Regions from separate parts of the Oleiphilus sp. HI0132 genome, predicted to be linked through region 1. Evidence: predicted binding sites of a transcription regulator. Region 1 holds the regulator's gene; each other region holds the start of a gene.

Region 1 (3,282 bases):
TTTCTAGCATCGATACTGATCGCAACGTTACTTAACCTTGTATCTTTACCTTGTAGTGATTGTTTACCAAGGTTTAGTAAAAGCCCAACCGGTAAATTATCAATGCAGTAATACCCCATGTCTTCAAGGACGTGAAGGGCCGTGCTTTTTCCGGAACCGGATCTGCCACTGACAATAACGAGCTTCATAAGAAGTTCCTAGCAATTTTGAGCTTCTAAGGTTTGTAGGTCTTAAGCAATTATTTTCTGATAAAGTTCAGTGCCTGTAGCAGATTCCCTTAAACTATCGCAAAAAGCAGTGTTGTTGAACTTCTCTGCAATTTGACTTAAAAGATCCAGGTGCTCGCTCGTCGCCTCGGAGGGGACAAGTAAAACGAAAAGAATATCAACGTCTTCGTTATCTATCGAGTCAAAAGGTATCTTTTTTTCAAGTGTAAATAGACAACCAATAACTTGTTTGCAGTTTTCCAGTCTGCTGTGGGGAATGGCAATTCCTTGCCCAACTCCCGTGCTTCCCAGTCGTTCACGAGAAATAAGGTTGTCAAATATTTCAGTTTCATCAAGATGAGGAAATTGTTTTGAGACCAGGTGTGCAGCCTGTTGAAGAACTTTTTTCTTGCTACCACCGGGCAAACCGCGTTGGGTTAGCTCCGGTGACAAGATGGCCTCGATAGTAATTTTATTTTCAGACATTTTTCGACTCTAAAGATCGCTAATAACTAGCGTGCTGCTGCGCCGTGTGCGCGGTCAACTTTCTTTTCCTTGTGCTTAAGAATTTGACGGTCTAGCTTATCAACTAGCTGGTCGATAGCGGCATACATGTCGTCGTTCTCGGCGTGGCCGTGGATATCTGCACCAGCGATATGTAGCGTTGATTCAGCAATATGTGCTTGTTTCGATACAGAAAGGGTTACCTGTACGTTGCTAATGCCGCCAATATGGCGCTCTAGCTTTTGCAATTTGGTTTTCACATATTCTTTAAGTGCATCAGTTAAATCTACATGATGGCCAGTGATATTTAATTGCATAGTATTCTCCTATCATCGTTATTTTTAGCGAGAGTTGAATATTGACTCACTTTTCGCTTATCAAATCAACTTGCTGCAGGCAGCAAGTTATCAAATATTGTATTAAACCAATCTTTTTCTTTCGTTCGATGGGGGGATCGACATCGCTTCGCGGTATTTTGCGATAGTGCGGCGGGCGACGTTAATTCCTTGCTCTTTCAACAAGTCGGCAATCTTGCTATCGCTAAGAGGTTTTTTAGGGTTTTCTGCTGATATTAACTTCTTAATAATTGCGCGAATCGCTGTTGACGAGCACTCTCCGCCAGTAGTTGTGCTGACGTGGCTTGAGAAAAAGTATTTGAGTTCAAATATGCCTCGTGGCGTATGCATGTACTTTTGTGTTGTCACACGAGATATGGTGGACTCATGCATTTCTACCGCTTCAGCAATATCATGTAAAATCAGCGGCTTCATCGCTTCATCACCATAGTCAAGGAAGCCTTGTTGGTGAGCTACTATCTTACTTGCCACTTTTAGAAGCGTCTCGTTACGACTTTGTAGGCTTTTAATAAACCACTTTGCTTCTTGAAGTTGATCCTTCATAAAGGTGTTGTCGTTACTGGAGTCAGCTCTCTTTATAAACGAAGCATAATTTGCATTGACCCTTATTTTTGGCGCAATCTCTGGGTTGAGCTCAACTTTCCAGCGTCCTTTTTCTTTCTTTACGACGACATCTGGCACAATGTACTCAGGCTCGGAAGAAGCAATGGATTCACCTGGTTTAGGGTTCAAAGACTGAATTAGAGAGATAACCTCTTTCAGTTCATGCTCTTTAAGGCGGCTGCGTCGCATTAGTTGAGCGTAGTCTCTTGATCCTAATAAGTTCAGGTAGTGGCTGATTACAAGCTTTGCTTGTGGTAGCCAGGGCGTATCTTTTGGTAGCTGGCGTAACTGTAGCAGCAAACAGTCGGGCAGGTCTTTGGCAAATACCCCAGGTGGATCAAAGTGCTGCACGCGTTTTAAGACGGCTTCAACTTCATCTAATTCAACCGGGTCTTCGTCATCTGAGTTGTGCAGCCCCTCGTGTATCTCTTCAACGGTATTCGTTAGGTAGCCGTCTGTATCTGTTGCGTCGATTAATGACATCGCAATGTATCGGTCGCGATCAGACATGGGGGTAAGGTTAAGTTGCCAATCTAGATGATCTGCAAGAGACTCGGTAGCAGCGTTTCTTTGTTCGAAGGCATTGTTGTCATCTTCGGGAACGGGACCACTGGGCGCATTGTTTGTATATATGTCATCCCAAGCCGTATCAACAGGCAGATCTTCCGGTATAGTATCTGACCACTCTTCACTAGGCGTGTCGGCTTCATTACTAGCAGGTGCTTCGCTCGAACTGGTGTCTGTACTACTGCTTTGTTGGTTGTCCTGAGAGGCGTACTCGTTGCCATCATTTTGATGACTTTCATTCTGATTTTCTTGTTTATCACTTGTATTTCCAGGCTCGTTGTTATCGTCCTGGAGTTCGAGCATAGGATTAGATTCCAATGCTTCTTGTATTTCGTTTTGAAGGTCAAGAGTCGACAATTGTAGCAAGCGGATTGCTTGCTGCAATTGAGGTGTCATTGTCAGTTGTTGACCGAGCTTTAATTGGAGAGAAACCTTCATGTTCATGAGGATGTCACCAACTTAAGACTTAAATTTTGAATCATGTATTGTCGCTTATTATATTTTGCGGAAATGGTCGCTGTGAATAAACGTATTTATATTTACTTCATTTACACAAGTGTAGTGCGAAGATAGCAAAGTGTGAAACAAATAAAAGTATATTTACGTTACCAGCCTACAAATAATTGTTTTAGATCAAGTTATCGTCTTGTTGACGTGAAAATTGCATGCTACTCATTTCTAAGCTGAAAGTCATGCTTAATTGTTTGTATATGCTGTTCGAATCGAATGCTATGAACTAGCCACTGGCTTATAATTTGAATTGATTGCCCAAGTAGACTTGTTTGACCTTTTCATTATTCAGAATGTCTTCAGCACTTCCTGAAGCAATGATATGGCCATCACCAACAATATAGGCTTTTTCACAAATATCCAGCGTTTCTCTAACGTTGTGATCGGTTATGAGTACGCCGATATTTTTACTTTTAAGGTGAGAGACGATTGACTTGATGTCGTTGACCGATATTGGGTCGACACCTGCGAAGGGCTCATCGAGTAGAATGAAGTCAGGCTCCATTGCTAAAGCTCTGGCTATTTCCACTCGCCTA
Region 2 (3,282 bases), on a different contig from region 1:
CGCTCATCTGGACATTCGAAGAAGCTTGGGAAGTAGAGGCTGCCTGCAATATTCCGGGTCATTACCAAGCGGGAATGCACAGCCCGGTAAAGTTTCGACCATAGAAACAAGAAATATAAATCCCGTTGAGAAATCCATTTAACACACTAACATCTAGGTTTTGTATACTTCTCAACCCAAATATAGTTGAACTAAGGGTTCGTTTTGTTGGCATTGTTACTTCTGGCAATCGCGTTAAGTATGGATGCGTTTGCTGTGTCTATTGGTTTAGGTTCAAAAAAAACGGTCGGCACACTAAAGCTTGCCACAATGTGCGCTATTTACTTCGGCCTTTTTCAGGGCCTTATGCCCCTTATTGGTTTTATAGGAGGTAAAGGTGTTCTCGTTTTTGCTGAAACCTATGCTCCCTGGGTATCGTTTATATTGCTTTTGATTATTGGTATTAAGATGATCTATGAAGCGCTTATTACTGGTGAAGAGAATGTCCCTTCTCATATAAGTCATCGTGCTATGTTCATTCTAGGTATTGCCACCAGTATCGACGCAATGGCGGCGGGCTTTTCCTTGACTTTGCTGAACGTTAACGGATTTCTAGCCTGTGCTTTCATAGCTATAACCACTGCACTATTTAGCTTTGCCGGAGTCTACCTTGGCGAGAAAACAGGCACTTGGCTCGAAAGTCGAGCTGAAGTGTTAGGTGGGACGATTTTGATATTGATCGGGTTAAAGGTCCTCTTAGGCTAAGACGGTCCAGCCTACTGTCATTCATAGAGAACTAAAAATTGTTTAAATAGGGTTCGAGAAATTATTAAGTAAAAACAATAAATAAAAGTGAGTACGAAGCTCTGGCCTCGTACTCGATGAAGCTACCAGGCTTTGTAGGGTAAGAACTTACCATTCATGGTTAAGACGACGCGATCACCTTTCGGGTTCTCTTCTTTTTCAACATCCATACTGAAGTCAATTGCGCTCATGATGCCGTCGCCAAACTTTTCTTGTATTACTTCTTTTAGCGTATCGCCGTAGACACCGACAATTTCATATAGCCGATAAATTAAAGGGTCTTGAGGAATGGATTGATCCCAGGTTTTAGTCGGGTATTCCATCAATGCAGGCTTTGCTTCGTCCGGTAAATCAAGTAAGGCACAAACCTTATCTGCAACTTCCTCGGGCATACTATTCATGCCCAGACAAGCTGAGGTGAGCCATACTGAGCCCATGCCGACTTCTTCTGCCATACCTTCCCAGGTAAGTTCTTTAGATTTTTTAGCTAATACAATTGCTTCGATCACTTCTTCTTTCTTCATCACAATCACCTTTATTTACTGTGTTGGTCAGCGTCAGGTTTGAGCTGAGGAATAAATTTCACAAAGGGCTTCGGCAATCGCTATGCCATTGGAAATTGTCATTATTATTCAATAGATTAGCTAAAACCTATGCGTGTGATCTATCAGTGAGGGCCTTATTAGTGTGCACTGAAAGGCTTGTTTCGAAGAGAGAGCCCTGTCCTAAGGCACTGCTGAATCAAGGGACTTTTCTAGCTGATTGTAGTGAGCAAAATTTATCGTAGCTTCTTACGCCAAGCGGCGGGGCTTAGGCCATATTTTCGCTGAAATAAACGATTGAAGTGGCCAGGGTCTTGATAACCAACCTTCCATGATATTTCTGCGACACTTTGATCACTATGTTTGAGGTGCTCTTTTCCCTGCTCAATTTTTAAGTGTTGAATATAGCTAAGAGGTGATTCGCCCGTTGCTTCTTTAAAGCGACGTTTAAAGGTGCGTACACTCATATTTGCTTTTGTGGCAAGTTGCTCGATAGAAAGGGGCTCAATGAAGTGGATTTCAAGCCACTGCTGGATAGATAGAATAGCGTCGTCTTGATGGTAGGTTTGTTTACCAATGGAGGCAAATTCGCCGGAGTAGGCTCGTCTGAAATCGACCAAAAAAGTACTTTCTACGGCTTCGCCAACCTCAGTGCAGGACAAGCGTGAAAGCAGATAGATCATGATCTCCATGGCTGCATTCATTCCTGCAGAGCAATACAGTTCCCCGGTAGCGGTAATAAAACGGTCGGGGCGAAGATCGATTTTGGGGTACTTCTGTGCGAATTCTTCTTGCTTATGCCAATGCGTGGTACAGATTCGCTCATCCAAGAGCCCGGCCTCTGCCAGAAAGTAGGAACCGGTTGTCGCAGCCATAATCGGGATACCTTGCTCGTGCCACTCCCTAAGCTTTGGGTATAAGGGGCGCTGATCGATTAGCAGCGCTTCCATGTCACCCCAGATTCCATGAAGAATGACCAGGTCTGTATGTTTGATATCGCCTAGTGCCTGATCAGGTGTAATGCTTAAGCCGCTGAATGATGAAATAGCTTTGCCATCTAAGGTAACTAGCGAGATAGATATAGCCTCGCCCAAAAGCTTTTTTTGTAGCATGGAGGCAAAGGCAAATACATCATGACTAAGACCTAAACTTAAACCCATTGCATTCTCGCAGGCATAAAGCGTGACATGTTTTAGCATCATAATCTCCGGAATATATTGGGGTATTATTTACCTTTATGGCCCGTTTGGCCATTTATATGACCTGAGTCACGCTGTTTCTTTTTGTCTTCGATTCTTAAGATTGCGTTAGTTAGATCTTATATTGGAGATGAGCATGAAATTCACGTCTGAACATGAAGCCTTACGCAAAACAGTGCGAGCCTTTGTTGATCAGGAAATGGACCCTTTTGTTGATGAGTGGGAGCAGGCAGGCAAAGCGCCTTTACATTCACTATTCAAGAAAATGGGTGACCTGGGCTTGTTGGGTATACATAAACCCGAAGCGAATGGTGGTGCAGGTTTAGATTATAGTTATAACCTGGTGTTTGCTGAGGAAATTGGCCGAGCCTATGGTGGTTCCTTGCCCATGGCGATTGGTGTGCAAACAGACATGGCCACGCCTGCTTTGGCTCGTTTTGGTAGTGATGAGTTAAAACGTGATTTTTTGGCGCCAGCCATCGCTGGAGATATGGTTGCTTGTATCGGGGTTAGTGAAGCTGGGGCAGGTTCAGATGTTGCAGGTTTAAAAACGACCGCTAAAAGTGACGGTGATGACTACCTTATCAATGGCAGTAAGATGTGGATCACGAATGCGACGCAAGGTGATTGGATTTGTTTACTTGCCAACACTTCTGAAGGCAGTGTTCATGCAAATAAATCAATGATCATTGTGCCTTTGGATTCACCGGGTATCGAGATCTCAAAGCCTTTGGATAAACTCGGTATGCGCGCCAGTG
Region 3 (3,282 bases), on a different contig from region 1:
AGGCGTGACCCGTTTCAAGGCCTGCTGCAATTAGTTCACCCCAAATAGTGGGTAGGTCATTAAGTTTAGCGCCAAATAAGTCTATACGCTGCCCGCCCGTAATCTTTGTATAAAGTTTGTACTTTTGGCCTACTTGACCGATAGCGATCAGTTGCTCAGGCGTAATCTCACCACCTGGTACACGTGGGACAACTGAATAGGTGCCATCTTTTTGCATGTTTGCAAGAAAGGTATCGTTGGTATCCTGCAGGCCTGTATGTTGCTCTTCTAGAATGTAATCATTCCAGCTAGCTGCAAGCATATTTGCTACCGCAGGCTTACAAATATCACAACCAAGGCCGGTACCGTGTTTTTCTACCAGTTCGCCAAATGACATGATACTACCGACACGAATTAAGTGATATAGCTCTTCACGCGTATGAGGGAAGTGTTCACAAATGCTTTTATCAACCGTAACGCCGCGCGCTTCAAGCTCAGTATCAACAACATCCTTAAGAAGTGCTGCGCAACCGCCACAACCGCTAGCTGCTTTGGTTTCACCTTTTACATCACCTACGCTGCAACAACCGGAATCAAGAGCGTTAATAATGTCGCCTTTACTAACGTTTAGGCATGAACAGATTGTTGCTTCCATTGGTAGTGCTGAAGCACCTAGCGCAGGACCACCCCCTTCAACATTCGGTAGAATCATTCCTTCAGGGTTTTCGGGAAGCTCGATACCGTTCAGGTAGTATTGAAGAAGTGTGTCGTAATCTGAACAGTCGCCAACTAGTACTGCACCTAACAGTGTATTGCCGTCTTCAGATACGATGATTCGCTTATAGATCTCTGAGTTTTCGTTACTGTAGACGTAAGCGATTGAGCCGGGCGTTTTACCATGGGCATCGCCAATTGAGCCGACGTCAACACCCAGAAGCTTCAGCTTCGTGCTCATGTCTGAGCCAGTAAACGAAGGTTTTTCGTCGTCGTCGGAGAATTGCTGAACAGCAACTTCTGCCATTCTATAACCGGGCGCAACCAGTCCGTAGATCATGTTGCCATATAGAGCACATTCACCTATAGCAAAAATGTCCGAGTCAGAGGTTCGGCAGTGGTAATCGACAACGATACCGCCACGCTCACCAACTTCTAACCCGGTTTTACGTGCTAACTGATCATAGGGGCGAATGCCTGCAGAAAATACGATCATGTCAGTATCAAGATGCGTGTCATCTGCGAAGTTCATTCGCAGTTTTGTGTTATCACCTTTGTTATCGATAAGCGTAGTCGCTTTTTGGGTATGTACTTGAACACCAAGCGCTTCGATCTTACGGCGAAGCATCTTGCTGCCGCCATCATCTAGCTGAACACCCATTAAGCCGGGAGCAAACTCAACAACGTGAGTTTCAAGCCCTAGATTTTGAAGTGCGTTTGCACACTCAAGACCAAGCAGACCACCACCTACAACTACACCAATTTTTGAGGTCTGGGCATGTGATTTAATTTCACCCAAGTCATCAATTGTTCTGTAGGTTAGGCATTCTTTGCTTTCAGAACCTTTGATAGGTGGTACAAAAGGATAAGAACCAGTTGCCAATACTAGCTTGTCATAATCGAAGCGTCGCCCGCTTTCAGTGATAACAATTTTGTTTTTACGGTCTATATCTGTAACGGCATCACCAAAAATCGCATCAACACCATTATCTTTGTAGAATTCGCGGGTTGTTAGTGCTAGATCTTTTGGCTCTTTGCCAGAGAACACTTCAGAGAGATGTACCCGATCGTAGGCTGGTCGCGTTTCGGCGCCTAGTACTGTAATGTGTGCTCCAATTTCGGATGCAATCATTTGGTCAACGAAGTGATGACCCACCATGCCGTTACCGACTACAACAACTCTACTATTCTTCATTCTATGGCCTCGTATGTCTGAGAATCTGCGCATACGCTGTGCTTATTTACTAGTGAAAAGCTTTAGCGTTACTCAATGCTTGTTTACGCAATTATCTGTAATTAAGCATGAGCTATGCCAAGTATCGAAATAATTTCATAGGGTATTGAAATAAAAAGGAAAAAAATTCTTAAGTTCGTGTTTTATAGCCAGGTTTTGAGCGTTTGAGAAAAAACGCGTGCTTTAAAGTGGTGCAGCTAAAAAATGCTGTTTTCCGCCTTGGTTGATAATGGTGCATGACTATGCGCTGAGTTCAATCCTAAGGCAGTATATTGCGTTCGTTTTTACATATGCCGTTGAAAATTAAGATTTTAATCTAAAGGGGGTGTTATTTTGCTACTTATTGACGCAATAATACCCATAATAAATAAGTGAGTGAAATATCAGATGCATCTAGAAAGCGGGCTTCGTACAAGTGCAGGGCAAATATCAGTAAAGGGCTTAAAGCACCAAAATGAAGATTCTGTCGGAATATACGTCCCGAAAGAGCCTCTATTAACTGTAAAGGGAATGGTTGCTATTGTTGCAGATGGAGTCAGTAGTGCAGAGGCGGGCAAGGAGGCAAGCGAAACCTGCGTTAAGAACTTTATCTCCGACTTCTTCAGTACACCTGACTCCTGGACAGTTAAAAACTCAGCTCAAAAAGTATTAACGGCTTTGAATCGTTGGTTATATGGGCAGGGGGTTGGTTATCTTCAGGCTGAGCATGGCTATATCAGTACAATGTCGACCTTGGTTATCAAGTCGCGTGTCGCGCATATATTTCATATCGGCGATAGCCGAGTGTACCGCCTTCGGGGAAATAACTTTGAGCAGCTCACGCATGACCATTCCGCCAGAGTAAGTAAGGATTCCACTTATCTTACTCGTGCAATGGGAATGGATTTAATGCTTGATGTCGACTATTACTCGGAGGATGTCGAATCTGGTGATATCTTTTTTCTGAGTACCGACGGTATTCATGATTTTATCAACGATAAACGTATAAAAGAAGTCATTGCTAAGGCGGTTGATTGCAAGTCGGATGAATTTACCGGGCTTTGTGAGAGTTTGGTTGATATTGCACTCGAAAACGGCTCCGATGATAACTTGAGTTGCCAGATTGTCAGAGTCGATGCTTTGCCTTGTCCAAATGCCGAAGATGCCTACGTAAAGCTTTCAGACTTACCCTTCCCACCAGAGCTTTCCCCTGGAATGTCTATTGACGGCTACCATGTGATAAAAGAGCTACATGCCAGTAATCGATCACAAGTATATTTGGTAAAAGATCATAACACTGACAAGTTACATGCTATGAAAACGCCTTCAGTGAATTATGATGATGATTTGGCGTACAAAGAGCGATTTGTATTGGA

Evidence for each region. The regulator sigma-54, encoded in region 1, starts transcription at its own class of promoters, with help from an activator protein. The targets are predictions, from matches to a motif close to TGGCACNNNNNTTGCTNT.
Region 2: the regulator sigma-54 is predicted to act here: its motif matches at 1,378-1,395, upstream of cynS (cyanase).
Region 3: the regulator sigma-54 is predicted to act here: its motif matches at 1,991-2,008, upstream of nirB (nitrite reductase large subunit NirB).

The regions. Positions count from the first base shown of each region.
Region 1 covers NZ_LWGJ01001353.1:8,292-11,573, reverse strand. Annotated here, with positions in the region: gene rapZ (RNase adapter RapZ) at 1-188, opposite strand, end outside; gene ptsN (PTS IIA-like nitrogen regulatory protein PtsN) at 231-692, opposite strand; gene hpf (ribosome hibernation-promoting factor, HPF/YfiA family) at 719-1,027, opposite strand; gene A3766_RS20700 (RNA polymerase factor sigma-54) at 1,130-2,674, opposite strand; gene lptB (LPS export ABC transporter ATP-binding protein) at 2,985-3,282, opposite strand, start outside.
Region 2 covers NZ_LWGJ01001352.1:5,242-8,523, reverse strand. Annotated here, with positions in the region: gene A3766_RS20615 (plastocyanin/azurin family copper-binding protein) at 1-104, shown strand, start outside; gene A3766_RS20610 (manganese efflux pump MntP family protein) at 208-744, shown strand; gene cynS (cyanase) at 867-1,307, opposite strand; gene A3766_RS20600 (GlxA family transcriptional regulator) at 1,562-2,527, opposite strand; gene A3766_RS20595 (acyl-CoA dehydrogenase family protein) at 2,661-3,282, shown strand, end outside.
Region 3 covers NZ_LWGJ01001460.1:3,791-7,072, reverse strand. Annotated here, with positions in the region: gene nirB (nitrite reductase large subunit NirB) at 1-1,888, opposite strand, end outside; gene A3766_RS22515 (bifunctional protein-serine/threonine kinase/phosphatase) at 2,315-3,282, shown strand, end outside.